3 regions of the Rhizobium sp. C104 genome follow, and region 3 is predicted to be linked to each of the others. Evidence: predicted binding sites of a transcription regulator. Region 3 holds the regulator's gene; each other region holds the start of a gene.

What was found. The regulator LexA, encoded in region 3, represses DNA repair genes until DNA is damaged. The targets are predictions, from matches to a motif close to TGTTCNNNNTGTGTTCNG.
Region 1: MF410_RS20010 (helicase-related protein) is a predicted target of LexA. The motif match lies at 6,349-6,366, and genes of this name have one in related genera.
Region 2: recA (recombinase RecA) is a predicted target of LexA. The motif match lies at 3,020-3,037, and genes of this name have one in related genera.

What each region holds. Positions count from the first base shown of each region.
Region 1 is NZ_CP092348.1:3,822,172-3,832,909, reverse strand. Features, by position in the region: gene MF410_RS20030 (RNA polymerase factor sigma-32) at 1-675, opposite strand, end outside; gene MF410_RS20025 (CarD family transcriptional regulator) at 1,053-1,625, opposite strand; gene fdxA (ferredoxin FdxA) at 2,021-2,359, opposite strand; partial or broken gene MF410_RS20015 (RNA-binding S4 domain-containing protein) at 2,553-2,958, opposite strand; gene MF410_RS20010 (helicase-related protein) at 2,961-6,164, opposite strand; gene MF410_RS20005 (DUF3309 family protein) at 6,981-7,136, shown strand; gene MF410_RS20000 (glycine zipper domain-containing protein) at 7,164-7,424, shown strand; gene MF410_RS19995 (hypothetical protein) at 7,619-7,777, shown strand; gene MF410_RS19990 (beta-ketoacyl-ACP reductase) at 7,869-8,594, opposite strand; gene MF410_RS19985 (acetyl-CoA C-acetyltransferase) at 8,664-9,845, opposite strand; gene phaR (polyhydroxyalkanoate synthesis repressor PhaR) at 10,084-10,656, shown strand; gene MF410_RS19975 (hypothetical protein) at 10,651-10,738, opposite strand, start outside.
Region 2 is NZ_CP092348.1:1,187,375-1,198,112, reverse strand. Features, by position in the region: gene alaS (alanine--tRNA ligase) at 1-1,651, opposite strand, end outside; gene recA (recombinase RecA) at 1,817-2,905, opposite strand; gene MF410_RS07035 (carbohydrate kinase family protein) at 3,145-4,077, shown strand; gene MF410_RS07030 (pseudouridine-5'-phosphate glycosidase) at 4,163-5,089, shown strand; partial or broken gene MF410_RS07025 (ATP-binding protein) at 5,356-7,958, opposite strand; partial or broken gene MF410_RS07020 (flagellar biosynthetic protein FliO) at 8,266-9,323, shown strand; gene MF410_RS07015 (DUF1062 domain-containing protein) at 9,737-10,381, shown strand; gene dksA (RNA polymerase-binding protein DksA) at 10,442-10,738, opposite strand, start outside.
Region 3 is NZ_CP092348.1:1,557,040-1,567,777, reverse strand. Features, by position in the region: partial or broken gene lpxD (UDP-3-O-(3-hydroxymyristoyl)glucosamine N-acyltransferase) at 1-63, shown strand, start outside; gene fabZ (3-hydroxyacyl-ACP dehydratase FabZ) at 56-523, shown strand; gene lpxA (acyl-ACP--UDP-N-acetylglucosamine O-acyltransferase) at 520-1,383, shown strand; gene MF410_RS08850 (LpxI family protein) at 1,341-2,222, shown strand; gene lpxB (lipid-A-disaccharide synthase) at 2,219-3,388, shown strand; gene gltA (citrate synthase) at 3,431-4,720, opposite strand; partial or broken gene MF410_RS08835 (ComEC/Rec2 family competence protein) at 5,011-7,438, shown strand; gene lexA (transcriptional repressor LexA) at 7,419-8,138, opposite strand; gene MF410_RS08825 (VOC family protein) at 8,335-9,228, shown strand; gene kdsA (3-deoxy-8-phosphooctulonate synthase) at 9,228-10,073, shown strand; gene eno (phosphopyruvate hydratase) at 10,215-10,738, shown strand, end outside.

The DNA.
Region 1 (10,738 bases), 2.3 Mb from region 3:
TTTCAGCGCCGAGGCGAGCCAGACGCGGCGGCGCTCGCCGTCGATCATGTTGGAAACCTGCTCATCCGGCAGGGGATCGTCGCTGACGAGGAAGTCCATCTTCTCTGCACTCTCGGCATCGCCGGAGACCGAAGGCGCCTGCAGCGAGGCGTCGTTGCCGGAAAGCCTGGCATCCATCGTCTGCACATCGGCGAGGCTGACGCCAAGCGCCGCGGCGATTTCCTGGTGAATGGATTGCAGCGTCAGCTGGGTGTCGCCCTTGGCGAGCTTGGCGCGCAGACGACGCAGATTGAAGAACAGCGCCTTCTGGGCCGAGCTCGTGCCGCCGCGCACGATCGACCAGTTGCGCAGGATATAATCCTGAATCGAAGCCCTGATCCACCAGCTTGCATAGGTCGAAAAACGCACATCGCGTTCCGGCTCGAAGCGGGCGGCCGCCTCGAGCAGGCCGACATAGCCCTCCTGCACAAGATCGCTCATTGGCAGGCCGAAATTGCGGAACTTGCCCGCCATCGATATGACGAGCCGCATATGGGCCATGGCGATCTGGTTGCGCGCGCCGCGGTCGTCGTGATCCTTCCAGCGGATGGCAAGATCGTGCTCTTCCTGACGGGCGAGGTAGGGGGCGGCCATCGCGATCTTGATCATGCGCCGGTCTGCAGACATGTTCTTCATTTCGATCTCCTGAAACAGGCCTCTCGCCCTAAATGAACAATAAAACGCACCTTCCGGAACATCGCGGTCCGGACTGAATGGGGGATCTGAATGCATAAAGGCCTCGCCCCTGGACTTTTCAGGGGAGGCCCTATTTCTCATCATGGGCCGTTAAGACGGCCGGGCTGGACCTGTTTCTTCACCTTGCCGGATGGGCAATATTGAAAAGGCATGATCCGCTCCTCATCGAACATTGACGGAATAGCAGTTCGCCCGTCGAGGCACATTGCCCGGCGAGCAGTCCGCAATTACGTGTGTTAAACGCGGCAGCCGTGAAAAAGTTCCAATAAAAAACCCGGCTTGCACCGGGTTTTTTGACAAAGAAAAACAGGGTCGCCTTAAGCGGCTTCGTCCTGCGAATCGTCTTCTTCGATCGCCTTGCCGCGCTTCGGACCCTTGTTGAGATTGGTCTCGACGAGGCGGACGGCTTCGGTTTCCGACATCTTGTTGACGGCGGCGATTTCGCGCGCCATGCGGTCGAGTGCAGCCTCATAAAGCTGGCGCTCGGAATAGGACTGTTCAGGTTGGTTTTCGGCACGATAGAGATCGCGCACGACTTCAGCGATGGAAATCAGGTCGCCGGAATTGATCTTGGCATCGTATTCCTGGGCGCGGCGGGACCACATAGTGCGCTTGACGCGGGCCTTGCCCTGCACGACCTTCAATGCACGCTCGACGAAATCCGTTTCCGAAAGCTTGCGCATGCCGATGCTCATCGCCTTCGCGACCGGAACCTTCAGGCGCATCTTGTCCTTTTCGAAATCGATAACGAAAAGTTCGAGCTTCATGCCGGCAACTTCTTGCTCTTCAATAGCGGTGATGGTACCGACGCCGTGAGCGGGGTAGACGATCGATTCACCGGTCTTGAAGCCATGGCGTGCTGTGGAAGGCTTTTTCTGCTGAGTCGTCATTCTATTCAAAAACTCCCTGTTACGCTTCCGGCGGCGGCCGGAGCCGGGTCAGTCAGGCCCGGGTGAGACGGTAGAATCCGTCGGGTGACTTCACTCTGGTCCCATCGGGCAAAAGCAAAGAACTTCTTGCGCACGATCTTGGGACCCGGCGCTCAAAGCGTTGATATGTCACGGAAACCGCGTACGGATTTGGTTTTGCTTTCGTGATGGTTTTGGGCATGCGTCATGCCACAAATGGAACAGTAGACGAAACCTATCATAAAAATATGAGGAAATCAATAATTTGCTTCGCTTGAGTCATGCGGGCAACACATGTCCCCCATATTCCTCACGCAGCTTTTAAAACGTTTTACCCCACAGCCGCCTCAATCCGGCGGCCGATTATGGCCGCCGTCTCAATCGCCGGAACCGGGTTTTTCCGAGAAATACTTCTCGAACTTTCCGGTCTCGCCATCCATCTCCTTGGCCTCCGGCAACGGCTCCTTCTTGACCGTGATATTCGGCCAGATGGTGGCATATTCGGTGTTGATCTTCAGCCATTTGTCGAGGCCCGGCTCGGTATCCGGCTTGATCGCCTCGGCGGGACATTCAGGTTCGCAGACGCCGCAATCGATGCATTCGTCGGGGTGGATGACGAGGAAATTCTCGCCCTCGTAGAAGCAATCGACGGGGCAGACTTCCACGCAATCGGTGTATTTGCACTTGATGCAATTGTCGGTCACGACGTAGGTCATGAAGAACTCCAGGATTCCATGCTGATGGGGCCGGGCAACCTGGAACGTCGCGCCTATCCCCGTGCCGGAGGAAAAGCGTGGGCAGGCTTGGGAGGCAAGCACGCTTCCGGCAGGTTGTCAGTGACGTATCGGCTTTAACGCCGGATTTCAAGGATAAACGATCTGCAAAAGCCGCCACCGCGGGCAGAGTTTTCTAATCCTCGTCCGACATCAGCCTGTCGATTGCGCGTCGTTCCTTTTTGGTCGGCCGGCCGGTGCCGGTCGCCCGGATCGCCTGCTCGTAGGGGCTGAGGCGTTTTGCCTCATCCGGCGGCGGCGACAGGTCCTCGTAGAGCAGGCGGGCCTCCTCGTAAGGCCCCCGCCGCTCGCCGGCGAGTCGCATGACGAGAACGACGTCGCGCCGCTCCAGCGTCGAGCTCGATACGGTCGCCCGGCTTGACCATCTGGCTCGGATGATTGCAGCGCTCGCCGTTGATACGCACATGGCCCGACTGGATATGGCTCTGCGCCAGCGAGCGCGACTTCACCATACGCGCGAAGAACAGCCACTTGTCGATGCGCTGGCGCGAACCGCTTGTCGGCTGTGTCTCCCCGCTCATGATTACTTCTTCATCTGCTCCTTGAGAGCCGCGAGCTTGGCGAAAGGCGAATCCGGATCGATCGGCTTCTCCTTGCGCGGCGGCTTGGCTTCGAAGCGCAGCGGCTGCGAACCGCCGCGGTTGTTGTTGCGATCGTTGCGGTCATTTCGCTCGCCGCGATCCTTGCGGTCCTGCCGGTCACCGCGTGGCTGGTCGCCCCGTGGCTGGTTGTTGCGGTCGCCTCTTGGCTGCTGCGGCCGGCCGCCATCGCGGTTGCCGCCGTCCTTGCCGCGGTTGTGACGATTATTGTCGCGGCCTTCGCCGCCGCGATTGCCATCGCCGCCTTCACCACCACCCGGCCGGCGATTGCGGTCGCCGCGTTCCTGGTTCTGGCCCCGCTCCTGGCCCTGGCCGCCACGGCGTTCGCCATGCCCGCCGCGCGCCTGGCGCTGATTGTCGTTGCGGCCGCCGAGACGCCACAGAAGAACCGGCTTCGGTTCCACCGGCTCGCCGGTTTCCTCGGAAGCGGACACCGCTTCCTCAGGCGCGGAAGCTTCATCAGGAGCAGATGTCTCGACCGCTTCATCAGGAGCCGCGGTTTTCACCGTTTCCGCCACCGGCGTGTCGACATCAGCAGAAGCTGCCTCGGCCACAGATGGCTCGGCGGCAGTTTCTTCCGTCGCGCCGTCGGCATCGTCGTGATCGGCCTTTTCAGCTGTATCGTCGGCAGGCGTTTCCGCGGCCGTTGCCGGCACTGAGGCCGCATCCTGCGTCGCAAGATGTGCCGATGCCTCTTCCGCCTTCACCGCATCGGCGCGATAGCCGAGACCCTTGAGGATTTCTTCCATGTCCTCGAGCGTCGCCCCGAGGATCGACAGCATCGCCGTCGTCGTCGTGAAGCGGCGGCCGTCATAGGCGCCCTCCGGCCGGTTGCTCTGACCGGGCTTCCACTGCAGCAGCGGCCGGATGATATCGGCAAGCCGCTCGAGGATGTCGATGCGCACGGCACGCTTGCCGAGGAAGCGGAAGCCGGCGAGCTTATAGAACATCCGCTCGAAACTTGGGTCGGTGACGACCGAGGTGCGGCCGGCGGCAAGCACCGGAATGAGATCGCCGTAGCCCGGCTTGTCCAAACCGTCGTTCTTCAGCGCCCAGAGCAGCGTGATGAGCTCGGCCGGCGCCGGCTTCAGAAGTGCCGGAACGAAAATATGGTAAGCGCCGAAACGCACGCCGTAGCGGCGCATCGAGGCGCGGGCCTCCTGATCGAGCGACTTGACCTCCTCGGTCACGTCACGGCGGAACAGCACGCCGAGGTTTTCGACGAGCTGGAACGCGAGCCCCTTTGCCAGACCCTGCAGGTCCTCGGCGCGCGACAGATCATCGAGCGGCTTCAGCACCGTGCTGATATGATGATTGACGAAGCGTTCGACACGGGCGGCGACATGATCGCGGGCATTGCCCGTCAACTGCTCGTCGGCCAGCAGAATCACCCGCGGACGCATGATGTGATCGCTGCCCGAAAGCCGCGCCACCGGGTCGCCGATCCAACGGATCAGGCCATCCGAACCGATCGCCAGGTCACTGTTGCCAGCGGCATGGATTCGAGCCGCACGGGCCTCGAATTCGAGCGCGAGCGCTTTCTGCGACGCAGCCTGAACCGCCTTGGCATCCGGTCCGTCCGTTCCCGCCACCGGCGTGAAGCGGAATCCGCTCAATTGCCCTACATGATGTCCTTCAACGAAGACATCGCCATTCACACTGATTTCAGCTTCCAGCATCGCATTCTCTCTCAGGCGCTTCATGAGCACAGATGTCCTGCGATCAACAAAGCGTTTCGTCAACCTTTCATGTAACGCGTCGGACAATCGATCTTCGATTTCCCGCGTCTTTTCCTGCCAGTGTGTCGGATCGGCAAGCCAACCAGGCCGATTCGAAACATAGGTCCAGGTTCTTATCTGCGCGATTCGCGCCGAAAGCGTGTCAATTTCCCCATCTGTCCGATCGGAGCGATGAACCTGTTCCGCGAGAAACTGCTCGTTCACCGTGCCATAGCGCACGAGATCGGAAAAGAGGGTCGAGATAAGATCGGCATGTTGTGCCGGGGTGATACGCCGATAGTCGGGAAGCGCGCAAGCCTCCCAGAGTTTTTCGACCCGGGCCGGCCTGTCGGCAAGGTTGATCACCTCGGGATAACGTGAAAGCTGTTCCAGCGCCTGCTGGTCGACCGCAGGCAGCGCCCGCGTCAACCCCGCTACGCGCGGTCCCGCCTCGAGGCTGGCGCGCAGCGCTTGGATCGAGGAGAAGTCCATTTCGGTGGTGCGCCACTGCAAAACCTTGACGTTGTCGAATTCATGCCCTTCGATGCGCTGTACCAGCTCCTCGTCCAGGGGCGAAACCTGTCCGGTGACGCCGAAGGTACCGTCGCGAACGTGCCGCCCGGCGCGTCCGGCGATCTGGCCGAGTTCGCCCGGATTGAGATTGCGAAACTGGTAGCCGTCGAACTTCCGGTCCTGGGCGAAGGCGACGTGATCGACATCGAGGTTGAGGCCCATGCCGATCGCATCGGTCGCCACCAGATATTCGACATCGCCCGCCTGATAAAGCGCCACCTGCGCATTGCGGGTGCGCGGGCTGAGCGCGCCGAGCACGACAGCCGCGCCGCCGCGCTGCCGGCGGATGAGTTCGGCGATCGCATAGACCTCGTCGGCCGAGAAGGCGACGATGGCCGAGCGCTGCGGCAGCCGGGTGATCTTCTTCTGCCCGGCATAGAAAAGATGCGAAAGCCGCGGCCGCTCGACGATCGTGATGCCGGGCAGGAGCTGCTGCAGGATCGGCTGCATCGTTGCCGCGCCGAGCAGCAGCGTTTCCTCGCGGCCGCGAAGATGCAGGATGCGGTCGGTGAAGATATGGCCGCGCTCAAGATCGCCGGCGAGCTGCACCTCGTCGATTGCGACGAAGGCGGCCTTGGTCTCACGCGGCATCGCCTCGACGGTGCAGACCGAAAAGCGCGCATTGGGCGGCGAAATCTTTTCCTCGCCGGTGACCAGCGCCACATTCTGCGCGCCGACCTTCTCCACCACCCGCGTATAGACCTCACGCGCCAGCAGCCTGAGCGGCAGGCCGATCACGCCGGTCCCGTGAGCGACCATGCGCTCGATGGCATAATGGGTCTTACCGGTATTGGTCGGCCCAAGCACCGCGGTCACACCGCGCCCGCTCAGAATCATCGGCTGCGAAGTCAGAAGTCATGGTCCATGCAAATGAGGCGGGCAGCCCCCAGGAAAACAGTGCTCCCGCGACGGAAGCCAGAGAACACATGGACAGCCGCCGCCGCAAACGCAAGGGCAGATTTTAAAATGCTGCCGGGATTACGACCTTGGCGAGTCACGCGGACCGCCGGTATTTGCGATTCGGAACAGCGTGAGAACGAATCAGCGACGAATCGCTGACTCCCGATGATTCAGCTTTTGTTCACGGCTAAGTATTGATTTTGAATCACTTTTTCCCACTAGATGCTGAATCGTCTGACTCCCTCCGCTTGGCATTTTCGTCGCCGCCATCGGCGAATCCGGCCAGTGGCGAACAATCAAAAATTGCGCCTGAAATTAACCTCTCGACCAAAGCCGGAACGAATCGGCGACGAATCGCTGACCGCATCGTTTTCGCCTTTCGTTCACGGCCACATCTGGTGGCGAAACTCGGTCCATGCGCTATATGCGTATCGCCGATCGGCGTCCCCGTTCCGCCTTGTCCATCGGCATTAATCTTTCGGAAGCCGGATTCATATCCCGTTAAGCCGGGATGGTCGCCGGCGGCGCGCCGATCAAATACGGAACGAATCGCTGACGAATCGGCGACATCGGGACCTTCTCCCTTTGTTCACCGCAACATGTTGTATTTAAACGCCTTTTTAACCATACGGGCAGGTTTTCGATAGGGCGGGGGTCCCAGCGCGTCACATTTCCTGGCTTAACCGGGAACAAAAATCGCCAATGCGTGTTTCTGGTCCATTCAAATTGCGGATGAAATGAAGGAAACACACCATGCTTGGCACAATACTTCTTGTTATCCTCATTCTGCTCTTGATCGGAGCCTTGCCGAATTGGGGTTATAGCCGTGGCTGGGGCTATGGACCTTCTGGCGGTTTGGGGCTAGTTCTCGTGATTATCATTATCCTTGTACTCATGGGCCGCATCTAAAGGCCAACAAACCTGGGGAGTTACGACATGATGAAGAAGATTGTTCTTATTGGTGCGCTCGTCGGCGCCCTGGCATCCTGCACAGCGACCGAGCAGGGAACGGCGATCGGCGCCGGCACCGGCGCGGTCATCGGCGGTGCCGTGACCAACAGCTGGGGTGGTGCCGCCGTCGGCGCCGTTGCCGGCGGTCTGACCGGCGCTCTCATCGGCCAGTCGGTCGAACGCCGCGGCTACTGCGTCTATCGCGACCGCTACGGCCGCCGCTACGAGGCCCGTTGCCGCTACTGATCGGCAAAAGCATATCGGACTTCCCAACGGGCGCTTCGGCGCCCGTTTTTCTTTGATGGCCGCCTCCGTCAACGCGGCGTTGACGATCGGTCGCCAAAGCCAAACCTACCGACCTCCATCAGGCAGGTGCACATTTCCTTCATGAGCGCAGTGGGCAGGCGAATCCGCCCGGCGCATCTGAAAGGAACGCTTCCATGGGTCAGATTTTCCTGAATTCCGCTGTCGCCATTCTCATCGCCTTGGCTTTCCTCACAAGCGCGATTTCAGCTCTTCGCGGCCAGGATCGCTCGCCGCAGCGCGTGCCGGTCAAGATTCCGCCACGGCGTCACCAAAACACCGGCGGCCGTTCCTGATGTCCGCACGGCGGGCATCCATACAAAGAGCGATAGCGCGTCCGGCAAGACGCGCTATCGCTTTCAAGTCGATTCCGATTTCCGGGGCCGGTTAGACGAAGAACTGCCCGCCATTGGCGGTCAGCGTCGAGCCGGTGATGAAGCCGGCATCGTCGGAGGCGAGGAAGGTAACGCAGCGCGCAATTTCCTCAGGCTCGCCGAGACGCCCGACGGGAATCTGCGGAATGATACGTTCGTTCAGCACCTTCTCCGGCACGGCGAGCACCATCTCGGTTCCGATGTAACCGGGGCAGATGGCATTGACGGTGATGTTCTTGGCCGCCCCTTCCTGGGCCAGCGCCTTGGTGAAGCCGAGATCGCCGGCTTTGGCCGCCGAATAGTTCGCCTGACCCATCTGCCCCTTCTGGCCGTTGATCGACGAAATATTGACGATGCGGCCGAAGCTGCGGTCACGCATGCCGGTCCAGACCTGATGCGTCATGTTGAACAGGCCGGTGAGGTTGGTATTGATCACCTCGTGCCACTGCTGCGGCGTCATCTTGTGGAACATCGCGTCGCGGGTGATGCCGGCATTGTTGACGAGCACTTCCACCGGCCCGATCTCGCTTTCGATCCGGGCGATCCCCTCGCCGCAGGCGGCGTAATCCGAAACATCCCATTTGAACACCGGCACGCCGGTGGCGTCGTGGAAGGCTTTGGCCTTCTCGTCGTTGCCGGCATAATTGGCGGCAACCCTGTATCCGGCGTTTTTCAGCGCCACGGATATGGCCGCACCAATGCCGCGCGTACCCCCGGTGACCACAGCCACTCTGCTCATGTTCCGCTCCCCTTTTGTTTTCGCCCCGCTCTGGCGGGATTTTTCAATCAATGACGGATCGTATGCTGTTTAAAGTGCTTCGAAGCACATGGCGACACCCATGCCGCCACCGATGCAAAGCGTGGCCAGCCCCTTCTTGGCGCCGCGGCGCTTCATTTCGAACAACAGCGTATTGAGAACGCGCGCGCCGGAAGCGCCGATCGGATGGCCGATCGCGATCGCCCCGCCGTTGACGTTGACGATCGCAGGATCCCATCCGAGATCCTTGGTGACGGCGCAGGCCTGCGCCGCGAAAGCCTCGTTGGCTTCGACGAGATCGAGATCGCCGACCGACCAGCCGGCCTTTTCGAGCGCCTTGCGCGACGCCGGGATCGGGCCGGTGCCCATGATCGAAGGATCGACGCCGGCGGTCGCCCAAGAGACGATGCGGGCGAGCGGCTGGATACCGCGACGGACCGCCTCCGCTTCGCTCATCAGCACCGCGGCAGCGGCGCCGTCGTTGAGGCCGGAAGCATTCGCTGCCGTCACCGTGCCCTCCTTGTCGAAGGCCGGGCGCAGCTTACCCATCGCCTCCAGCGTGGCGCCATGACGGATATATTCGTCGGCATCGACCGTAACGTCGCCCTTACGCGTCTGAATGATGTAGGGGATGATCTCGTCGGCAAAGCGGCCGGCCTTCTGCGCCGCCTCCGCCTTGTTCTGCGAGGCGACGGCGAACTGATCCTGCTCGTCACGCGAAAGCTGCCACTGACGCGCGATATTCTCGGCGGTGATGCCCATGTGGTAGCCGTGGAACGCATCGGTCAGGCCGTCCTTGATCATGGTGTCGACCATCTTGGCGTCGCCCATCTTGACGCCGCCGCGCAAGTGCATGGCATGCGGTGCCATCGACATGGATTCCTGGCCGCCGGCAACGATGATCTTGGCGTCGCCGGTGGCGATCTGCTGCATGCCGAGCGCGACGGCGCGCAGACCCGAACCGCAGAGCTGGTTGACGCCCCAGGCTGTCGCCTCCTTCGGAATGCCGGCTTTTATCGCCGCCTGGCGCGCCGGGTTCTGGCCCTCGCCTGCAGCGAGCACCTGACCGAGGATCACCTCATCCACTTCGCCGGCATCGACGCCGGCGCGCGCGAGCGCACCCTTGATGACGGCCGCGCCGAGCTCATGCGCCGGAACCGTTGCGAAAGCGCCGTTGAACGAGCCGACGGCCGTTCGACCTGCACTGGCGATGACGATGGATGAATTGCTCATGGGGACGCTCCTCGTTTTCGTCTCACTTACATAAGAGGAAACTGGCAAAGCTTGGAGCGCAAGTCAAACGCGAAGACCGGCCGGGGTCATTTTTCGGCACGAACGCGAAAGCCCGAATTCATCTGCTCTGTGAAAGGTTTGCCGCATCGCACAAAGAGATTGTCACCGGCCTTCTTTTGCGTTTACAGTCTGAAGTGGAGGAATATCCATAATTCAGACGGGGGTCCAGGAGACTGATATGGCGAAGCATGAGGGTCAGATAGTCATCAAGAAATACGCCAATCGCCGCCTATACAATACAGGCACCAGCACCTACGTCACGCTGGAAGACCTGGCGGAGATGGTGAAGAAGGGCGAAGAATTTACCGTCCAGGATGCAAAAAGCGGAGATGACATCACTCATTCGGTGCTGACCCAGATTATCTTCGAGCAGGAATCGAAGACCGGCAACACGCTTCTCCCGATCTCCTTCCTGCGCCAGCTCATCACCTATTACGGAGACCAGATGCAGATGGTCGTGCCGAGCTTTCTCGAACATTCGATGCGCGCCTTCAGCGAACAGCAATCCCAGATGCGCGAGCAGGTAAACCGGGCCTTCGGTGAAACGCCGCTCGGCAAGAACCTGCAACTGCCGATGCAGATGGTCGAGGACCAGGTTCGCCGCAACACCGAGCTGTTTCAGCAGGCGATGCAGATGTTCTCGCCCTTCATGACGCCGCCGGCCAAGGAAAGCCGCAAGGCCGAGGCCAAGGATATCGATGAGCTGAAGGAACAGCTCCGCGCCCTTCAGAACAAACTCGACAACCTATAATCCGATCGAGACATCCCGTCCGGCGCTCCGGATCGACACGGCAAACCCGCCAATCACATCGATCAGAGCGATCGTCATCAAA
Region 2 (10,738 bases), 370 kb from region 3:
CGACGGTGAGAACAACCGCATCGCCGCTCTTGAATGCGCCTTCGACAACGACGCCGGAATGCACGAAGAGGCCTTCGCCCTTCTTCTGCGTGTCCGATATCTCTATTCTGCCGTGGTCGGACGAAATGATGCCGGTATCGCCCATCTGACCGCCGGATTCGCCATAGAACGGCGTCTGGTTCACGACGATCTGCACCTTGTCGCCGGCCTGGGCTTCTTCAGCAGCAGCCCCGTCCTTGACGATCGCCTGCACCACGCCTTCGGCGGTTTCGGTGTCGTAACCCAGGAATTCGGTTGCCCCGTTCTTTTCCCTAAGCTCGAACCAGATGGTTTCGGTTGCCTTCTCGCCGGAACCGGCCCAGTGCGAACGGGCTTCGGCCTTCTGGCGCTGCATGGCATCGGTAAAACCGGAGATATCGACGCCGATCTCACGGGCGCGCAAAGCGTCCTGCGTCAGGTCGAGCGGGAAGCCGTAGGTGTCGTAGAGCTTGAAGGCGGTCTCGCCGTCCAGCATGTCGCCCTTGCCGAGATCCGTGGTCGCATCCGACAGCAGCGACAGGCCACGCTCCAGCGTCTTGCGGAAGCGGCCTTCTTCGAGTTTCAGCGTCTCCGAGATCAACGCTTCGGCACGCACGAGTTCCGGATAGGCGCGGCCCATCTCCTGCACCAGCGTCGGCAGCAGCTTGTACATCAGCGGCTCCTTGGCGCCGAGAAGCTGGGCGTGTCGCATGGCGCGACGCATGATACGGCGCAACACATAGCCGCGGCCTTCATTCGACGGCAGCACGCCGTCGGCGATCAGGAAGGCCGAGGAGCGCAGATGGTCGGCGATGACGCGGTGGCTGGCGCTGCCCTCAGCCTTGGCGCCCATCGTCTCTTCGATGGCGCCGATCAGCGTGCGGAACAGGTCGGTGTCGAAGACGCTCTGGACGCCCTGCAGGATGCAGGCCATGCGCTCTAGACCCATGCCAGTATCGATCGACGGACGCGGCAGCGGATTGCGCACGCCGGGTTCGATCTGCTCGAACTGCATGAAGACGAGGTTCCAGAATTCCAGGAACCGGTCGCCATCCTCCTCCGGCGAACCGGGAGGGCCGCCCCAGACGTTCTCGCCCTGGTCTATGAAGATTTCAGAGCATGGGCCGCAGGGGCCGGTATCGCCCATCTGCCAGAAATTGTCGGAGGTCGGGATGCGGATGATCTTGTCGTCGGACAAGCCGGCGATCTTCCTCCACAGCGTCGCGGCTTCCTCGTCTTCGGAATAGACGGTGACCAGCAGGCGATGTTTCGGCAGATCGAAACCTTCGGTGACGAGCTTCCAGGCAAGCTCGATCGCATTCTCCTTGAAATAGTCGCCAAACGAAAAGTTGCCGAGCATTTCGAAGAAGGTCAGGTGGCGGGCGGTATAGCCGACATTGTCGAGGTCGTTATGCTTGCCGCCGGCGCGCACGCATTTCTGCGAGGTGGTCGCCGTGGAATAAGGGCGTTTCTCCAGGCCGGTGAAGACGTTCTTGAACTGCACCATGCCGGCATTGGTGAACATCAGCGTCGGGTCGTTGCGCGGCACGAGCGGGCTCGACGAGACGATCTCATGACCGTTCTTCTTGAAATAGTCGAGGAATGTCGACCGGATATCGTTCACACCGCTCATGCTATGCCCTTCAATGCTGCCGGAGGCAGGTAAATCTAAATCCATCGGCTTTTAACGTTCACCTCCGCCACTGTCCAGCAGACAAACAAAACCGGCCGCATTCTGATCAGGGAATGCAGCCGGCTTGGATTTTCAAAGGGACTGGCGGAAAACCGATCGCGAAAATTACATTTCCGCGGCAGCGTCACCATCATCGGGATCCGGTCCGCCGTTCTGCAGGAAGCGGTCGGCGATCAGGCCGGCATTCTGGCGCAGCGACAGCTCGATCTCACGGGCGAGATCCGGATTGTCGCGCAGGAAGGTCTTGGCGTTTTCGCGGCCTTGGCCGAGACGCTGGCTGTTATAGGAGAACCAGGCACCGGATTTCTCGACGATGCCGGCCTTGACGCCGAGATCGACCAGTTCGCCGGTCTTGGAAACGCCCTCGCCATACATGATGTCGAATTCGACCTGCTTGAAGGGCGGCGCCATCTTGTTCTTGACGACCTTGACGCGGGTCTGGTTGCCGATCACCTCTTCGCGCTCCTTGACCGCGCCGATGCGGCGGATGTCGAGGCGCACGGAGGCGTAGAACTTCAGCGCATTGCCGCCGGTTGTCGTCTCAGGCGAACCGAACATGACGCCGATCTTCATGCGGATCTGGTTGATGAAGATCACCATGGTGTTCGACTTGGAAATCGAAGCCGTGAGCTTGCGCAGCGCCTGGCTCATCAGGCGCGCCTGCAAGCCGGGAAGACTGTCGCCCATCTCGCCTTCGATTTCGGCGCGCGGCGTCAGTGCGGCGACCGAGTCGACGACGAGAACGTCGACGGCGCCAGAGCGCACGAGCGTATCGGTGATTTCGAGCGCCTGCTCGCCGGTATCGGGCTGCGAGATCAAAAGGTTCTGCAGATCGACGCCAAGCTTGCGGGCATAGACGGGATCGAGCGCATGTTCGGCATCAACGAAGGCGCAAATGCCGCCCTTCTTCTGCGCTTCCGCAATGGTCTGCAGCGCAAGCGTCGTCTTACCCGAGCTTTCCGGCCCGTAAATTTCGATGATACGGCCCCTCGGCAGACCACCAACGCCAAGTGCGATATCGAGGCCAAGCGAGCCGGTCGAGATCGTCTCGATCTCGACAACATTCTCGTTGGAGCCGAGTTTCATGATCGAGCCCTTGCCGAACGACCGCTCTATCTGTGAGAGTGCCGCTTCAAGCGCTTTGCTTTTGTCCACCGATTTGTCCTCTACCAGCCGCAATGAATTCTGAGACATCCGATCCACCTTTAGGTTATTGAAGCCGCCCAAGCAATGTCGAGTTTGTACCCCATTTGTTCTATTTCCGCAATAGGCGATCAAACGATTGAAAGAAAAAGGTAAAACAGCCTGTGTTCTATATTTGTTTTATCGATGCAAAGCAACGGCTTAGGCCTTATGCACCGGCTTTGCCGCGGCTGCTAGCACCGTCTCGATTCGCGCTTCGGGCATCGGAAGGCGGTTGAAGTGAAGAAAAGATTCTTGTTCTCGGCGGCGCCCATATCGACCGGCGCGGCCGGATCTCCGGCGAAACGGCGCCGGGCGCCAGCAATCCCGGCACCTGGTTCGAGGAGCCGGGCGGCGGCGGCTTCAATGCGGCCCGCAACCTGGCAAGGCTCGGTTTTCAGGTGACGATGATTTCGCCACGCGGCGGCGACTCCATCGGCGAGATGGTCGGCGAAGCCGCCGATTTCGCCGGCATCGACGACCGGCCTTTCGTGTTCCTCGACCGCAAGACCCCGAGCTATACGGCGATCATCGAGAAGGACGGCAATCTGGTGATCGCCCTTGCCGACATGGATCTCTACCGATTCTTCGTGCCGCGGCGTCTCTCCATCCGCTGGGTGCGCGAAGCTTTCGCCGCCCATGATCTCATTCTTTTCGACGCCAACCTGCCGGAGGAGACGATCGCAGCGATCGTTGCCAAGGCGCATTCCCTGGCGAAGCCGGTCGCGGCGATTGCCATCTCGCCGGCCAAGGTCGTCAGGCTGAAACAGTGCATCGCGGATATCGACTACCTGTTCCTGAATGAAGCCGAGGCCGCTGCCCTTGCCGGTAAACAGCCGGAAGACGCTGCCGGCTGGCCGCCGCTTCTGAACCAGATCGGCATCAGGAACGCCGTCGTCACCCGCGGCCGCCGCGAGCTCGTGGCACTTTGCAAGGGCCGCGCCGTGACGCTGCAGCCGCCGATCGCCGACACGGTCGCCGACGTCACCGGAGCCGGCGATTCTCTTGCGGCCGGCACGCTTGCCGCCCTGATGCTCGGTCTGCCGCTCGAAGAGGCCGTTCGCCACGGCACGGCTGCCGCAACGCTCACCGTGCAGTCGCGGCACGCCGTCAACGAAAATCTGACGCCGGATCTCTTGAATGCGGCGCTTGCCCTTGTTCCCGAGGTCAGAATTCTGCATTGAAGCCGCTATATTAAATAGTCGAGCATGAGGTGCGAAAACCGCTGACACGCTTCGGCATCATGCTCATCGACGACAGGACAACATCATGACCAAGCCCATTTCGCCCCTTCTGCCGATTGCCTATTCGAAAGAGGTTGCCAGCGCCAAGCAGCGCGGCGCGCCGCTGGTGGCGCTAGAATCGACCATCATCACCCATGGCATGCCCTATCCCGGCAATATCGAGATGGCCCGCAGCGTCGAGACGATCATTCGCGAACAGGGCGCGGTGCCGGCAACCATCGCCGTCATTCATGGCACGCTGCATATCGGCCTTGAAGCCGGCGAACTGGAGCAGCTTGCCAAGGCGACCGAAGTGATGAAGGTATCGCGCGCCGATCTCGCCTTCGCGATCGCCGAGCGCCGCACCGGCGCCACCACGGTGGCCGCGACGATGATTGCCGCCGCCCGCGCCGGCATCCGCGTCTTTGCCACAGGCGGCATCGGAGGCGTGCACCGAGGCGCCGAGGAAAGCTTCGATATATCGGCCGATCTCGAGGAACTCGCCCGCACCGGCGTCATCGTCGTCTGCGCCGGCGCCAAGGCGATCCTCGACATTCCGAAGACGCTGGAAGTGCTGGAAACCCGCGGCGTTCCCGTCGTCACCTATGAGAGCGAAGAATTCCCCGCCTTCTGGTCACGCGCCTCGGGCATCCGCAGCCCACTGTCGCTGAACAGCCCGGCCGCCATCGCCAATTTCCAGACGGTGCGCGAACAGCTCGGCATCGACGGCGGCATGCTCATCGCCAATCCGGTGCCGGAAGCCGACGAGATCGCCCGCGAAGAGATGGAGATCTACATTGAGCGGGCACTCGACAGCGCCGAGCGCGACGAGATCACGGGCAAGGCGGTGACGCCTTATCTGCTCTCGACCATCTTCGATCTGACGGACGGCCAGAGCCTGAAGACGAATATTGCGCTGGTCGAGAACAATGCGCGGCTGGCGGCTGAGATTGCCGTGGCGTTGGGTGAGTGAGGCCTACGGGGCAGGCCGGAATCGCCTTGCCAGACAGCTGCTGCCGTTCCAGCCCCCTCTGCCCTACCGGGCATCTCCCCCACAGGTGGGGAGATTGGCTGAGACGCAATGGCTTCCCCCAACAATTGGCGTCGCAGCTCGCCGAAACGTTGATGTGGCGAGAAGGTTCCGCCGCTTGTGATCTCCCCACAGGTGGGGGAGATGCCCGGCAGGGCAGAGGGGGCGGCCGCGGCACGCCCTGTCTACTAAGGCGATGCCGGCTGCCCTCACCCGTCCAGCGTCTCCTTCACCACCACAGCTAATTGCTTCAGCGAAAACGGCTTCGGCAAAAACCCGAATTTCGCGTCCGGCGGCAGGTTCCGGGCAAAGGCATCTTCGGCGTAACCCGAGACGAAGATGAATTTCATGTCGGGATAGGTCTTGCGCAACTCGCGCAGCAGCGTCGGGCCGTCCATCTCGGGCATGACGACGTCGGACACGACGATGTCGACCTTGCCTTCCAGCTCTTCCAAGATGGCGAGCGCCTCGACGCCCGAGCCGGCTTCGTGCACGGTATAACCGCGCGTTTCCAGCATGCGCTTGCCGCCGCGGCGCACCGCCTCCTCGTCTTCGACGAGAAGGATGACCGCCGATCCCGTCAGGTCCTCCGGCTGTTGCGCCGTTGGCGCCTCCGGCCGAATGCCGATCTCGGCGACGGCGCTGTCGATCGCACCCGCTTCCGCGGCCACCGCCGGCTCCGGGATGTGGCGCGGCAGGAAGACCCGGAAGGTCGTGCCCTTGCCGACTTCGGATTCCGGCTGGATATAGCCGCCCGATTGCTTGACGATGCCATAGACCATGGCGAGACCAAGCCCGGTGCCCTTGCCGACATCCTTGGTGGTGAAGAAGGGCTCGAAGATCTTGTCCATGATTTCGGGCGCGATACCGGTGCCGTTGTCGGCGACTTCGATCAGCACCATGTCCTCAGCCGGCATGTAGGAATAGTTGAAGGCGGAGACCTCGGAAGCAGTCAGGTTTCGGGTGCGCAGCGTCAGTGTGCCACCCTCGGGCATGGCGTCGCGCGCATTGACGCAGAGATTGATCAGCACCTGTTCGAATTGCGAAAGGTCGGTTTTGACGGGCCAGAGGTCGCGGCCATATTGCACGTCGAGCTTGACATTGGTGCCGGAGAGCAGCCGGTCGACCAGCATGCGCAGGTCGCCGACGACATCGGTGAGGTTGAGCACCGAGGGCCGCATCGTCTGCTTGCGCGAGAAGGCGAGCAACTGGCGCACCAGCACCGCGGCGCGGTTGGCGTTGCGCTTGATTTCCATCAGGTCGGCAAAGCTCGCATCGGCCGGCCGTGCCTGCAGCAGCAGATGGTCGGAGGAAAGCAGGATCGCCGTCAGCACATTGTTGAAATCATGCGCGATGCCGCCGGCGAGCGTTCCGACGGCATTCATCTTCTGCGTCTGCGCCATCTGCGCTTCCAGCGCCTTCTGCTCGGTCACCTCGACGGCGTAGACGATCGCCGCCTCCTCGGGCGCCTCGTCGCTCTGGTCGATGACGGCGTTGACGTAGAAACGGAAATAGCGCGCTTCGTCGGTCGGCGTGCGGGTATCGAGGGGCGCAATGTCGCCCTGCCGGTCCTTGGCCGCTGCCAGCGCCTCGGCGAGCTGCGGCCGGTCGCTTTCCTGCACGATGGTTTCGAGATGCGGCGCCTTTTCGAGATCGTCGCGCGAGACGACGCCGGAGAACATCTTCAGGAACGGTGCGTTGGTCCGCAGGATGCGCCCGTCCCCGTCCACCGAGGCGATCGCCATCGGCGTATTGTTGAAGAAGCGGGTGAACCGCATGGCGGCGGCCGAAGCGGACTGGCCGCCCGCCTCGCTCTTTTCACGCCCCAGCACGATCGTCCGGCTTTCGCCGGGTGCGCCGTCGCGCATCGAGGTGACGCTGTGGATGATCTGCACCGGCAGGCTCTGGCCGTTGGTCTTGCGCAGGTCGAGATCGAGCGTCACCGTCTTCTTCAGGCCGGGTTCGGCCTGCACCGACTGGATGAGCGCCAGCCCCTCGCCCGCCACCACGTCGCCGATGGTCATCGAGCCCGGCACGAATTTGGTGAGATCGAGGCCTAGCCACTCGGCAAGCGTGGCGTTCAGATAGAAGATCTCGCCCTTCCTGCCGGCTGAGAAGAAACCGGCCGGCGCATGGTCGAGATAGTCGATCGCGTTCTGCAATTCCTTGAAGAAGCGCTCCTGGTCGTCCCGCTCCGTGGTGATATCGGTAATCTGCCAGATCTGCAGCGGCTTGCCGCCGTTTTCCTCCGGCTGCAGCAGCCGCGCCTTCAGCCGATACCAATGGGCGCCTGAGCTGTTGCTGCCGGGGCCGACGGCGCGCAGCAGGCGGAATTCCTCCCGGCCTTCCTTGCCCTCGCGCAGGCCGTTGACCAGCCGATAGAGCGCCTCATTCGATTCGCGGTGGCGCGACAGCAGGCTTTCCAGCGTCTGCACCTCGGTCGCCTTGCGCGCGCCGGTCAGCGCACCATAGGCGGCGTTGGCATATATGATCCGGCCCTTTTCGTCGGTGATCAGCGTGCCGTCGGGATGGCTGTTGAGGAAGGCGCGCGCCAGGCTGTCGGACTGACGCTGCGGCATCACCTCGATGAAGCCGATGACCGAGGATACCAGGAAGAAGATGCCAACCATGGCAAGCACGCCGAGACCGCCGAGCACGATCTCATTGTCGAGCGATCTCTTGAAGACGACGAAGCCGCCGGCGGCTGCAATCAGCACAAGGGCCAGCAGAAGAATGCGCAAAACCGTGCCAGAACGCCCCCACGATCCACAAGCGGTGCGTTATAATCGTCGGCCTGACGCGGTTTCGTCATGTATTCCTCACATAAGTCCCTCCAGCTTCGTAGCACGAACACGAAGCGGGAATCAGGCACTCTTTCCTTCTTAGCAATTTGCCGCGTTGGCAAAAACACCGGTGGTCGGCAAGACTGCTTGAATTCACAGGCAACAGCGCCATCTGCCCCTGAACCCTGACGCGGCCGACCGTGCGCAACATCGGCGAGCGCCCAATCCGCGGAACACGAAAACGCGTTCTCCCGTGACTGGACAGCACCGGCGGCCCTTGCCTAAGGAACGGAAAAGTCGTCAATATGTGCCGAATATGAAATGGAGTGAGTGACTATGTTGGATGATGTTGTCGGAGCTTATGGCAGCCGTTTTCTGCTTGCCGCCGGTGGCGTCGGTCTGGCGCTTCTCCTGCTCATCCTCGTGCTCTGGGTGATCCGCAGCCGGGCGCCCTCGCCCTTCGTGCGCGGCGGCCGCAACCGCCAGCCGCGTCTGCAGGTCCTGGATGCCGCCGCTGTCGATGCCCGTCGCCGGCTGGTGCTGGTGCGCCGCGACGACGTCGAGCATCTGATCATGATCGGCGGCCCGAGCGATATAGTCATCGAAAGCCGTATCCTGCCCGCAGCGGCCGAACAGCCGGAAATCGCCGGCCTTCCACAACCTGTCGAACAGCGTCCAGTATCACCCCCGGCGCAGCCGGAACCGTCCCCGTTTCTCCGCCCCGCGCTGCAATTGCAGCTCCGGCCTCACCGCCTGCCGCAGCCCGCGTCGAGCCGGCCGCCGAGCCTTCCTTCTCCGCACCGGTTTCGCCCGAGCCGCGCCCGCGCCCCGAACCGCAGGCCCAGCAGGCCGCAGCACCGCCGGTGGCGACCAGCCCTCTTCCGGCAAACCGGGTGATAGCGCCCCTGTCGGCCGAACGCGACATTCCTCCACCTGCCCCACCCCAGCCGCGCCCGCCGGAGCGTCCTGTTGCTCCCCCGGTCGCGCCCGCAGCGTTCCACGATACCGCAAGTGCGGCCGAGATCCTCGATGCCGCCCGTCAGCGCGTGCTGCCGCAGCAGCGCATTGAACCCGAGATCTCCGCACCGCCTGTCCAGCACATGCCGCCCGCCGCCCCCGGCCCAGCCGAAGACGATGCGGCTGCGCAATCGGCAGCGGCGACCCGCCATGATTTCCAGCGGGTGCTGGAAGAGGAGATGTCGAACAATCTGACGGCCGAACGCATCGTGCCGGCGCCGGCAAACCAGGCCCCCCGCCAAGCCATACCGCAGCCGCAGCCGAGCAACCTGCCGCGCCGCGATCCCGACCTCGCCCCAATCACCGGCGCCGATACGGAACTGCAGAAAGAAGTCGCCCGCATCTTCGGCGAAATGAGCGTCAATCGCGACAAATGAGGGCAAAGGCCCCCGCGTCACGCCGGGTTGCCGCGCCCTCTCCTTCACCATGAAGTTGCACAAAAGCCGCATACCGCGGCTTTTTCAGTGTCCGAATGTCTTTGGCCTCCCCATCATGCCGATCATTTGCTATCGATCGGGGTGAAGAGCGTTGGCGCATCCGAGGTTGCATTTTGCCTAAGTAAACACCGGTCTCACTCCAGTTTCACCCGTACTGCCGTCTAGCGACATGCTGGCGGCATGCGACCATGTTCATCGGGTGGTGGCGAGAGACCGGTTTGGCATTGTTCCAATGTGCCATGTGCAGTTCCGCTGTCTCAGCTCTTCAGCCGCCCACAACATCGCCACACCGCGCCCGCAAGGGTTTCTCCTGCACCATCTCGATGGACTTCCGAACGGAAGACCAAGACGATATGTGCAAGACGCTTCAGGTCCGATGGACCATTATTCCCAAGACAGCTCCCCAGCCCTGGATCGCATGCGGCGGATGCGGAGGCATGAGAGCCTTCCAATCCAGCGGCAAGATTCGGCTGAACGCCAACGGCCGCAAACTGGATGCCTGGCTGATCTACAAATGCCTGACCTGCGAAAGGACATGGAACCGGCCGATCTTCGAGCGCCGCAATGTCCGCGACATCGATCCTGCGGTCCTTGACGCGCTGCAGGCCAACGATCCGGACTGGATCCGGGCAGAGACCTTCAACCTCGATGCTCTCCGACGCAAATCGCTGCGTATGGACGAGTTTGCCGAATTTGAAATCACCAAGGAGATGCGGCACGAAACCGCAAATTGGACGACATTGGCAATCGAACTGACGGTCCCTGTCCCAACAAGCACCCGCCTCGACCGTCTGCTGGCCTCGGAACTGAAGCTTTCACGCTCGAGACTGCAGGCCCTTCACACTGAAGGCATGGTTCGGACGGATCCTGAGAAGGCGGACATCCTGCGACACCGCCTGAGGAACGGCACCCTTGTGACGATCGACCTCTCCATGGAGGCCGAGCGAGAGCAATCGTGGAAAGCTCTGGCGATAGGCATTTGTGCAGCGGAGCAGTGATCAACGAACAAGCGCCGCGATCCGATCGCGGCGCTTGCTCTCACCTCTGCATGAAAACCATTATTCGTCGCGATAGACTTTTTCGCGGCGTTCGTGGCGCTCCTGCGCCTCGATCGACAGCGTCGCGATCGGGCGGGCGTCGAGACGCTTGAGGCCGATTGGTTCGCCGGTTTCCTCGCAATAGCCGTAAGTACCGTCTTCGATGCGCTGCAGTGCCGCGTCGATCTTGGAAATCAGCTTTCTCTGCCGATCACGGGCGCGAAGTTCGATCGCCCGGTCGGTTTCCGAGGACGCCCGGTCGGCGAGGTCGGGATGGTTTGCGCTTTCCTCGGCCAGGTGGTCGAGGGTTTCGCGCGC
Region 3 (10,738 bases):
GCACAACAAGTGTCGAAGTCCAAGTTGCGCGGTCGGAACCCTGGAGGCAAGGAAAATGACTGAAGAAGCCACGACAACGCTTTCTTCGGCGGACATCATCGAGATCATGAAGCTGCTGCCGCATCGTTACCCCTTCCTCATGGTCGACAAGATCATCCAGATCGACGGCGACAACTCGGCGATCGGCATCAAGAATGTCACGGTGAACGAACCGCATTTTACCGGCCATTTTCCGGAAGCTCCGATCATGCCGGGCGTTCTTTTGATCGAGGGCATGGCGCAGACCGCGGGTGCGATCTGTGCCAAGAAGGAAGGCCAGCCCGGCAACCTCGTCTACTTCATGACCATCGAGAATGCCCGTTTCCGCAAGCCTGTCGTTCCTGGAGACCGCGTCGAATTCCATGTCGCCAAGCACAAGCAGCGCGGCAATATCTGGAAATTCCATTGCGACGCCAAGGTTGACGGCGCCCTGGTCGCCGAAGCCGATATCGGCGCAATGATCGTTCGTAAGGAACAGGCATGAGCACTATTGCCGAAAGCGCCCGCATTCATCCGATGGCTGTCGTCGAAGACGGGGCTGTGATCGGTGAGGGCGTCAAGATCGGTCCCTTCTGCCATGTCGGGCCGCACGTCGTCCTGCATGAAAATGTCGAGCTCTTGTCGCATGCTATTGTCACCGGCCGCACCGTGATCGGCAGGGGCACGCGCATCTTTCCGATGGCTGTCATCGGCGGCGATCCGCAGAGCGTGCATCACGGCGGCGAGGAGACGACGCTTTCGGTTGGCGCCAACTGCACGATGCGCGAAGGTGTGACGATGAACACCGGCACGGCCGATTTCGGCGGCCAGACGATCGTCGGCGACAACAACCTCTTCCTTGCCAATTCCCATGTCGCGCATGACTGCAAGGTCGGCAATCACGTGATCATGTCGAACAATGTCATGCTCGCCGGCCATGTCGTCATCGAGGATCGCGTCATCCTGGGCGGCGGCTCGGCCGTTCACCAATTCACCCGCGTCGGCCGTCAGGCCTTCGTCGGCGGGCTTTCGGCAGTGAGTTACGACGTCATTCCCTACGGTATGCTGAACGGCAATCCCGGTCTGCTGAGCGGCCTGAATGTCGTCGGCATGACCCGCGCCGGCGTCGACCGCGCCGTCATCCACAGGGTACGCCGCGCCTATAAGTCGATCTTCGAAGGAACGGGCTCCGTCCGCGAAAACGCCGCCGCCATCCGCGACGAATATGCCGATTGCGAGCAGGCGGTCCAGATCCTCGATTTCATCGCCGCCGACAGCGATCGCGCTCTGTCCTCGCCGACCCGGGGCAGAAGGGCTGATCCGTGGCTTTATCAGGCGACACCGCTGCGGGCCGGCTGGCGATAATTGCCGGCGGCGGTCTTCTGCCTTCTTATGTCGCCGAAGCCGCGCGTGCGGCGGGTGAAAATCCCGTCATCGTCGCCCTGAAGGATGAAAGCGACCGGCGCTGGGAAGACTATGATCACGCCGTCATCGGCATCGGCGATTTCGCAGCTCTTGATGGGTTGCTCAGCCGTTATGGTGTCGGCCGTGTCGTGATGTCGGGCAGCGTCGCCCGCCGACCGGAATGGCGCGAGGTGCGTCCGACACTGCGCATTCTGATGAAAGTGCCGGCCGCCATCCGCACACTGCTCTCCGGCGGCGACGACACGGTTCTGCAGATGGTGATCCGGCTGATTGAGGGGAACGGCCGCCGGGTTGTCGGCGCTCATGAAATTGCTCCGGATCTGCTTGCCTCTGTTGGTGCGCTTGGCGCGACGACGCCTAGTGAGGAAGACCGGCGCGATATCCGCCGCGCCGCCGAAGCCGCGGACATGCTCGGTCGGCTGGATGTCGGGCAGGGTGCTATCAGCATCGGCGGCCGTGTCGTGGCACTCGAGGGGCTCGAGGGTACGGATGAGATGCTGGACCGTGTCGCGGGTCTCAGAGCCGCCGGGCGCATCTCGCCGCGGCGCCGCGGCGCGCTCGTCAAGCTCTGCAAGCCGCAGCAGGATATCCGCGCCGACCTGCCGGCGATCGGCGTTTCCACGATCCTGAACGCAAAAAAAGCCGGTCTCGGCGGCATCGCGGTAGAGGCCGGCCGCTCGCTGGTGCTCGATCGCGCCGCCGTCATCAAGGCCGCCGATGAGGCAGGGCTTTTCGTCTGCGGCATCGATCGCGGGCTGCCGGCATGGGGGCTCGAATGAACGGGGCGCCGCTGAAGATCGCCGTCATTGCCGGCGAGGTATCGGGTGATCTGCTCGGCGCCGATCTCGTCGCCGCCCTGAAGCGGGTCCACACCGGGCCGGTGGAACTTGTCGGCGTCGGCGGCGAGGGGCTGCAGGCCGAGGGCTTGCGATCCCTGTTCGATTTCTCCGAGTTGTCGATCATGGGCATCACCCAGGTGCTGAGCCGGCTGCCGAAGCTGTATACGCTGATCCGCCGGACGACCGCTGCCATCGTCGCTGCAAGGCCCGACATTCTCCTCATCATCGACAGCCCGGATTTCACCCATCGCGTCGCAAAGCGCGTCCGCACCGCGCTGCCCGATCTGCCTGTCGTCAATTACGTCTGTCCGAGCGTCTGGGCCTGGAAAGAATATCGCGCCACGCGCATGCTCGCCTATGTCGATCATGTGCTCGCCGTCCTGCCCTTCGAACCGGCGGCGATGCAGCGCCTTGGCGGGCCGGCAACCACCTATGTCGGCCATCGCCTGACCGCCGACCCGGCGCTCTTGGAGACCCGGCGCCGGCGCGCCGGCAGGCAGCCCGGCAACGACGCGATCCTGCTTCTGCCCGGCTCACGCTCCTCGGAAATCCAGAAGCTCCTGCCCCATTTCGAGGTGGCGGCAAGCGAACTTGTCGCCCGCAATGGGCCGACGCGCTTTGTTCTGCCGACGGTGACGCACAGGCAAGCGCTTGTCCGCCAACTGACGGCGGGATGGGCGGTCAAGCCGGAGATCGTTGTCGGCGCTGAAGCTAAATGGAAGGCATTCGCTGAAGCCGATGCGGCGATGGCGGCATCGGGAACCGTCATTCTTGAACTGGCGCTTGCCGATGTTCCTGTCGTCTCCGCCTACAAGGTCGACTGGATCATGCGTCTGCTGACGTCAAGCATCAAGACTTGGACTGGCGCACTGCCGAACCTGATTGCCGATTACGCCGTCGTCCCGGAATATCTGAACGACGTCGTTCGCGGGGCAAGCCTCGCCCGCTGGATGGAAAGGCTGTCGGCTGACACCTACCAGCTTAAGGCGATGAAGGAAGGCTATGATCTCATCTGGCAGCGCATGCAGACGGAAAAACCACCAGGCGAACATGCCGCCGAAATCCTGCTCGACGTGCTGGACAAGAAAAAACCCGGTCGTCTCTGACCGGGTTTTCTCCTTTTCGGGCCGATATGTTGGCCGAAGCGATCAGCGCTTCGAAACCGGGATGTAGTCGCGCTTCGGTTCGCCGACATAGAGCTGGCGCGGGCGGCCGATGCGCTGCTCCGGATCCTCGATCATCTCGTTCCACTGGGCGATCCAGCCGACGGTGCGGGCAAGCGCGAAGAGCACGGTGAACATGGTCGTGGGGAAGCCGAGCGCCTTCAGCGTGATGCCGGAATAGAAGTCGATGTTCGGATAGAGCTTCTTTTCGATGAAATATTCGTCGGTGAGCGCGATGCGCTCCAGCTCCATCGCCACTTCGAGCAACGGATCATCCTTGATGCCGAGTTCGCCGAGCACTTCATGCGTCGTCTTCTGCATGATCTTGGCACGCGGATCGTAGTTCTTGTAGACGCGGTGACCGAAGCCCATCAGGCGGAACGGATCGTTCTTGTCCTTGGCGCGGGCAATGTATTCCGGAATGTGGTCGACCGAGCCGATCTCGTTCAGCATGTTGAGCGCTGCTTCGTTGGCGCCGCCATGGGCCGGGCCCCAGAGGCAGGCGATGCCGGCCGCGATGCAGGCGAACGGGTTGGCGCCCGACGAGCCGGCGAGACGGACGGTCGAGGTCGAGGCGTTCTGTTCATGATCGGCATGCAGGATGAAGATGCGGTCCATGGCGCGGGCGAGCACCGGATTGACCACGTATTCTTCGCAAGGCACAGCAAAGCACATGCGCAGGAAGTTCGAGGCGTAGTCGAGATCGTTCTTCGGATAAACGAAAGGCTGGCCGATATGGTACTTGTAGGCCATCGCGGCAAGCGTCGGCATCTTGGCGATCATACGCAGGCTGGCGACCATGCGCTGGTGCGGATCGGTGATGTCGGTGGAGTCGTGATAGAAAGCCGACAGGGCGCCGACGCAGCCGCACATGACGGCCATCGGATGCGCATCGCGGCGGAAGCCGGTGAAGAAGCGGCTCATCTGCTCGTGCACCATGGTGTGGTGCGTGACGCGATAATCGAAATCCTTCTTCTGCGCGGTGGTCGGCAGTTCACCGTAGAGAAGCAGGTAGCAGACTTCGAGGAAGTCCCCATGCTCGGCCAGCTGCTCGATCGGATAGCCGCGGTGCAGCAGCACACCTTCGTCGCCGTCGATGTAGGTGATCTTGGATTCACAGGATGCGGTCGAGGTAAAACCCGGATCGTAAGTGAAGGAAGCGGTGTTCTTATAGAGAGCACCGATATCGATGACGCTCGGGCCGATCGTGCCGCTCTTGACGGCTAGGTCGACAGATTTGTCACCGATTTTTATTGTAGCGCTTTGATCCGTCATGCTGATCCTCCGAAATGGCGGTGGCGCCATAAAAGCGCCATAGGGGTTAAGCGTCCTCACCGATAGCTATATGATCGCGAAGCTAATGCCAAGTTACCGTGACGGCATTTTGTGCATTGCGGCATCACCTTTTAGGCACTGCAGCGATGAGCCGTGCGCATACCGGAAGCCAATGATTCGACTGCTCTTTTGGCGGTGGCGATTTTCCCTCATATTTCAATCGATTATTCTTGCTCGTTTTGATTGAAGGTTGCATTCTGCCCGCAGGTGCGGGTGATCTTGGGCGGGGTATGGAGGAATTGACGACAGTCGAATTGCGGCCGGAAGCGGGCGCTGGCCTGGCCCAGTCCCGGGTTTTTCCGCGCCTGCGGTGGGGAGGCGGCCGGCAAGGACCCAGTCCGCGATGCCATTGCGCCACTGGCTGCCGGCCGCGGCCTCGCAATCGCTGCGTGCTGGAATCCGCATGTTGGGCGAGGAGGCCGACCATGGCCGACTGCTGCTGTTCTCGCCGGTCTTCCTCGGCGCCGGGGCGGCCTTCTGGTTTCTCGCGCGATGGGATTTTCCCCTCGTCGCGTCGCTCCTCTGCCTGGCGATGCCGGCGGTCGTGGTTCTCGCCGCCGGCCCCAGCCGGCCGGTGCTGCGGGCCAGCTTCCTGGCGTTGGCGCTTTTCGCCTGCGGCATGCTCTCAGCACGATTCGAGAGCTGGAGGGCTTCGACCGTGATCCTCGATTCATCCGTGACGACGACGGTGACCGGCCGTGTCGAACGGCGGGAAGGCGATGGACGTGGGCGTTGGCGCTACATCCTTGCCGTCACCGGCACGGAGGCGCCGGAGCTGAAGCGGCGGCCGGGGCGCATCACCGCGATCGTCCGCGGCGCCGATACGCCTTTCGAGATCGGTGACATCATCACCGGCAGGGTGCGGCTGACGCCTCCGGCAGGCCCAGCGCTGCCTGAACTCAACGATTTCTCCTTCAGTGCCTATTTCGACGGCATCGGTGCCAACGGCTTCTTCTATGGCGCTCCGGAGAGGGATTTGGGGGCGGGCCCGCAGGGTGCAATGTCGACGTCGGAAGCAATGCTCGAATGGCTTTACCGGCTGCGCAGCGGTATCGGCGATCGCATTCGATCGATCCTGCCCGGCGATACGGGCGCTTTTGCCGCTGCTCTGGTGACCGACGAGCGGCGCGCCATCTCGAATGCGACGACGGAGGCGCTGCGCCAGTCCGGCCTTGCTCATATCGTCGCGATCTCGGGCCTCAACATGGCGCTGTCGGCCGGCATCTTCTTCGTCGGCTTCCGGATGCTGCTCAGCCTTTTTCCAGGCGCTGCCCAGGCCTATCCGACCAAGAAGATCGCCGCAGCAGGCGCGCTCATCGCCGTCACCGCTTACTACCTGATCTCCGGCTTCGGGGTCTCGGCTGAACGCGCCTTTATCATGATGGCCATCATGCTGATTGCCGTCTTCTTCGATCGGCCGTCGATCAGCCTGCGCAATGTCGTGCTCTCGGCCCTCGTCATCATCGCCATTTCGCCCTCCGAAGTCCTGGGCCCGAGCTTCCAGATGTCCTTTGCCGCGACATTGGCGCTGGTATCGGGTTATCAGTTGTGGAAGGAGCGGCGCATTCGCGAAAACGCTTTGCTGAGGCTGCCGGTCTTCCGGCCGCTCGTTGCGGTCGCCGGTTTCTTCGGCGGCGTCTTCCTGACTTCGCTGATCGGCGGTTTTTCCACGGCGCTGTTTTCGATCGAACATTTTCATCGCCTGACCGCTTACGGCCTGCCGGCAAACCTCGCGACGATGCCGATCATCTCCTTCATCGTGATGCCGGCCGGGCTGCTGGCGATGTTGCTCATGCCGTTCGGTCTGGACGCTCCGCTCTGGAAGGTGGTCGGCTTCGGCCTTGATCTGGTGATCGCGGTCGCCAAGACAGTGTCCGGCTGGGGCGGCGATATCGGCGTCGGCCGCTTGCCCGCCTGGTATTTCGCCATCGCCGTGGCAGGCTTCCTGCTGCTGACGCTGCTCCGCACCCGGCTGCGCCATGCCGGCTCAGCAATCCTCGCCGTTTCGACCTTCATTCTGTTGATTCTGCCGGTTTCCCGGCCGCCGGATCTGGTGATTTCGGAGGATGGCGGTCTGGTCGCGCTCGTCGAGACCGCGGCAATGGCTTCCAATCGTGAAAACCCGCCGGATTTCATCTTCGACCAGTGGCAAAGAGCGCTGGTCCTGCCGACGCATCACCCGCCGAAGATGCTGGGTGGCCCCGCTATCCCGCCGGAGGGGAAGACCGACGCGTCAGGCTTTCCCGCGAGCAACAGAATGAAGCAAGGACAGCGATGCGGGGGGCCGCCGCGGGCGGTGAAACAAACCGCTTCTCCTGCGTCAAAAAGGCCTGGTGCATATCAAGGCTTGGCAATGGCCGTGTGGTAAGCATCATCGACAATGCCGCTTATCTCGGCCCGGCCTGCGATGCAGCCGATATCGTCGTGACGCCGGTCCGCCTGCGTTTCAACAGCTGCCGCTCAGGCGCGACGCTCTTCACCGGTGAGACGCTGCGCAAGACCGGTTCCCTCGAGCTGCGCTTCGCAGATACCGGCCTGGAGGTCGCAACCGCATTCGAAACGCTGTCGCGGCCATGGATGCGCCAGCGCGCCTATGACTGGCGCAGCAACAGTTTTACCGAATCCGGCCTGTCCAGTGTCAGTGATAGCGGCGAATGAGGCCGACGAGCTTGCCCTGCACCTTGACGCGGTCGGGCCCAAAGATCCGGGTCTCGTAAGCCGGGTTGGCCGCCTCAAGCGCGATCGAGGCGCCCTTGCGGCGGAAGCGCTTCAGCGTCGCTTCCTCGTCATCGACGAGGGCAACGACGATGTCGCCGGGGCTTGCGGTGCTGCCGTTGCGGATGATCACCGTGTCGCCGTCGAAGATGCCGGCGTCGATCATCGAATCGCCCTTCACCTCGAGCGCATAATGTTCACCGGAGCCGAGCATGTCGGCGGGAACGACGATGTCGTGGGTATTGTTCTGGATTGCCGAGATCGGAACACCGGCAGCGATTCGGCCCATGACCGGCACCGAGACCGAGTTGCCGTTGTCGGCGACGGGTTTTACAGGCGCGGGGGCGGCGACCGGCTGGGGCTTGCCGAGGCTGCCTTCGATGACGCTCGGCGAAAAGCCGCGCCGGGGCTGGATGCTGGGACTATAGGCTTCGGGAAGCTTGATGACCTCGAGCGCCCTGGCGCGGTTCGGTAGGCGGCGAATGAAACCGCGTTCTTCGAGCGCTGTAATCAGGCGATGAATGCCGGATTTGGAGGCCAGATCCAGGGCATCCTTCATCTCGTCGAAAGATGGCGGAACGCCGGATTCCTTCATGCGCTCATGAATGAAAAGGAGAAGCTCCTGTTGTTTGCGCGTGAGCATCGGCGTGTGACCCCTGATTGAAACAAATCCAGAACAGACACTATATGTTCCATATGTGTTCTGCAAGTAGCTAAATTTCCGTAAAACTTGCCGCCAACTCTTTGAGATTTTTATTTTCATTCGCCGGATTGGCACACATGTCTTGCATTGGGGGTGGTGCTGTCGCACATCTCTTATCGTTTGAGGGAGGGATATGATGAACGAGCGTTCCGCCAAACCGCACCCGCTGGATCATGTCGTGCTGCCCGTCGTCAATATCGATCTGGCCCGCGAGCGGCTCGGCAAGCTCGGCTTCACGGTTGCCGCCGATGCCCGCCATCCCTTCGGAACGGAGAATGCCTGTGTCTTCTTCGCCGACAAGACCTATCTGGAGCCGCTCGGTATCGCCAGCGTCGAGGAGAGCGAGGCCTCGGCGCGGCAAGGGAATGTCTTCACCGCCCGCAACCGGGCCTTCCGCTTCCGTTGCGGCGATGAGGGGCTTTCGGCGGTGGTTTTCGGCACCGAGGATGCCGGCCACGATCATCGGCACTTCGCTGCCGGCGGATCGAGCGCCGGCGAGATGCTGGAGTTCAGCCGGCCAATGAAGATGCCGGACGGTTCCGAAAGCGTCGGCAGCTTCAAACTGGCCTTTGCAGCGGATCTGCGTGCGCCGGACTTCTTTCTCTTTACCTGCCAGCGCATCAATCCATTGCCCGCCGACCGCGGCGCGCTGGAGACACATGCCAATGGCGTGACCGGCATCGCCGAGATCGCGCTGTGCGCGCCTGATGCCGCGACCTACGCCGGTTTCGTCAGCCTTGCCATGGCGCAGTCGGCGGTCGAGAAAACCGGTTTTGGCGCCAATATCGCGGCGCCGAATGCGAAAATCAGCCTGATGACGCCGGAGGGGCTGGAGGCCTATTTCGAGGTTGCCGTCTTATCCGCCGACCGCGGCCTGCGCGGCCGGGCCATCCTCTTCACCGTCGCCGATCTTGCCGTGACAGAAGCGCATTTGGCTGCTAACGGAGTGACCTACACGCGCAAGAACAATCGCATTCTGGTGAAGCCGGCGCCCGGGCAGGGCACGCTTTTCGCCTTCGAGGAAAGATGATGAGCACTGATACGAATTCGGAAGTCAGGATCGGCGAGGGCGCAGGCCAGGTCACCTTTTCCAATACCGGCCGCCTGTCGCTGATTGCCGGCCCCTGCCAGATGGAGAGCCGCGACCACGCTTTCATGGTTGCCGGCACGCTCAAGGAGCTCTGCGCCAAGCTCGGCATCGGCCTCGTCTACAAGAGCTCCTTCGACAAGGCGAACCGCACCTCGCTGTCGGCCGAGCGCGGCATCGGGCTTGAAAAAGGCATGCAGGTCTTCGCCGATCTCAAGAAGGAATTCGGCTTTCCGGTTCTCACCGACGTTCATACCGCCGAGCAATGCGCCGAAGTGGCGAGGGTGGTCGATGTCCTGCAGATCCCGGCCTTCCTCTGCCGTCAGACCGACCTTCTGATCGCCGCCGCCGAGACCGGCCGTGCCGTCAATGTCAAGAAGGGCCAGTTCCTCGCCCCCTGGGACATGAAGAACGTCCTGAAGAAGCTCAACGCCAGCGGCAATCCTAACGTGCTGCTCTGCGAACGCGGCGCCTCCTTCGGCTACAACACGCTGGTTTCCGACATGCGCTCGCTGCCTATCATGGCGTCGATGGGCGCGCCCGTTATCTTCGATGCGACCCATTCCGTGGCGCAGCCGGGCGGGCAGGGCGATTCCTCCGGCGGTCAGCGGGAATTCGTGGAAACGCTGGCGCGCGCAGCGGTGGCGACCGGCATTGCCGGCGTCTTCGTCGAAACCCACCAGGACCCCGACAACGCACCGTCCGACGGCCCGAACATGGTCTATCTGAAGGACATGCCGCGGCTTCTGGAAAAGCTGCTGGCCTTTGACGCTGTCGCCAAGGGCTGACAGTCAAAAGCCTGACATGTTCGTGCTATAGCGACGATCGGACATGCAGGTCGAGGGTGCCGCAATGTGCCATTGTAATTTGCACGCCTTCGATTATGACAGGCTTCGAACGATTGATCACCCACCGAGCAGGAAGAACCCATGACTGCAATCACCGATATCATCGCCCGCGAGATTCTCGATAGCCGTGGCAACCCCACCGTCGAAGTCGATGTCTATCTCGAAGACGGCAGCATGGGCCGCGCGGCCGTTCCCTCGGGCGCTTCGACCGGCGCCCATGAGGCGGTCGAGCTGCGCGACGGCGGCAAGCGCTACCTCGGCAAGGGCGTGCAGAAAGCGGTCGATGCGGCCAATACCGAGATCTTCGACGCGATCGGCGGCATCGATGCCGAAAACCAGATCCAGATCGACAACATCATGATCGAGCTCGACGGCACGCCGAACAAGTCGCGCCTCGGCGCCAACGCTATCCTCGGTGTGTCGCTGGCCGTGGCTAAGGCTGCTGCCCAGGCCTCCGGCCTGCCGCTCTATCGCTACGTCGGCGGCGCTTCCGCGAGCCTGCTTCCGGTGCCGATGATGAACATCATCAACGGCGGCGCCCATGCCGACAATCCGATCGATTTCCAGGAATTCATGATCCTGCCGGTCGGCGCCGATACGATCGC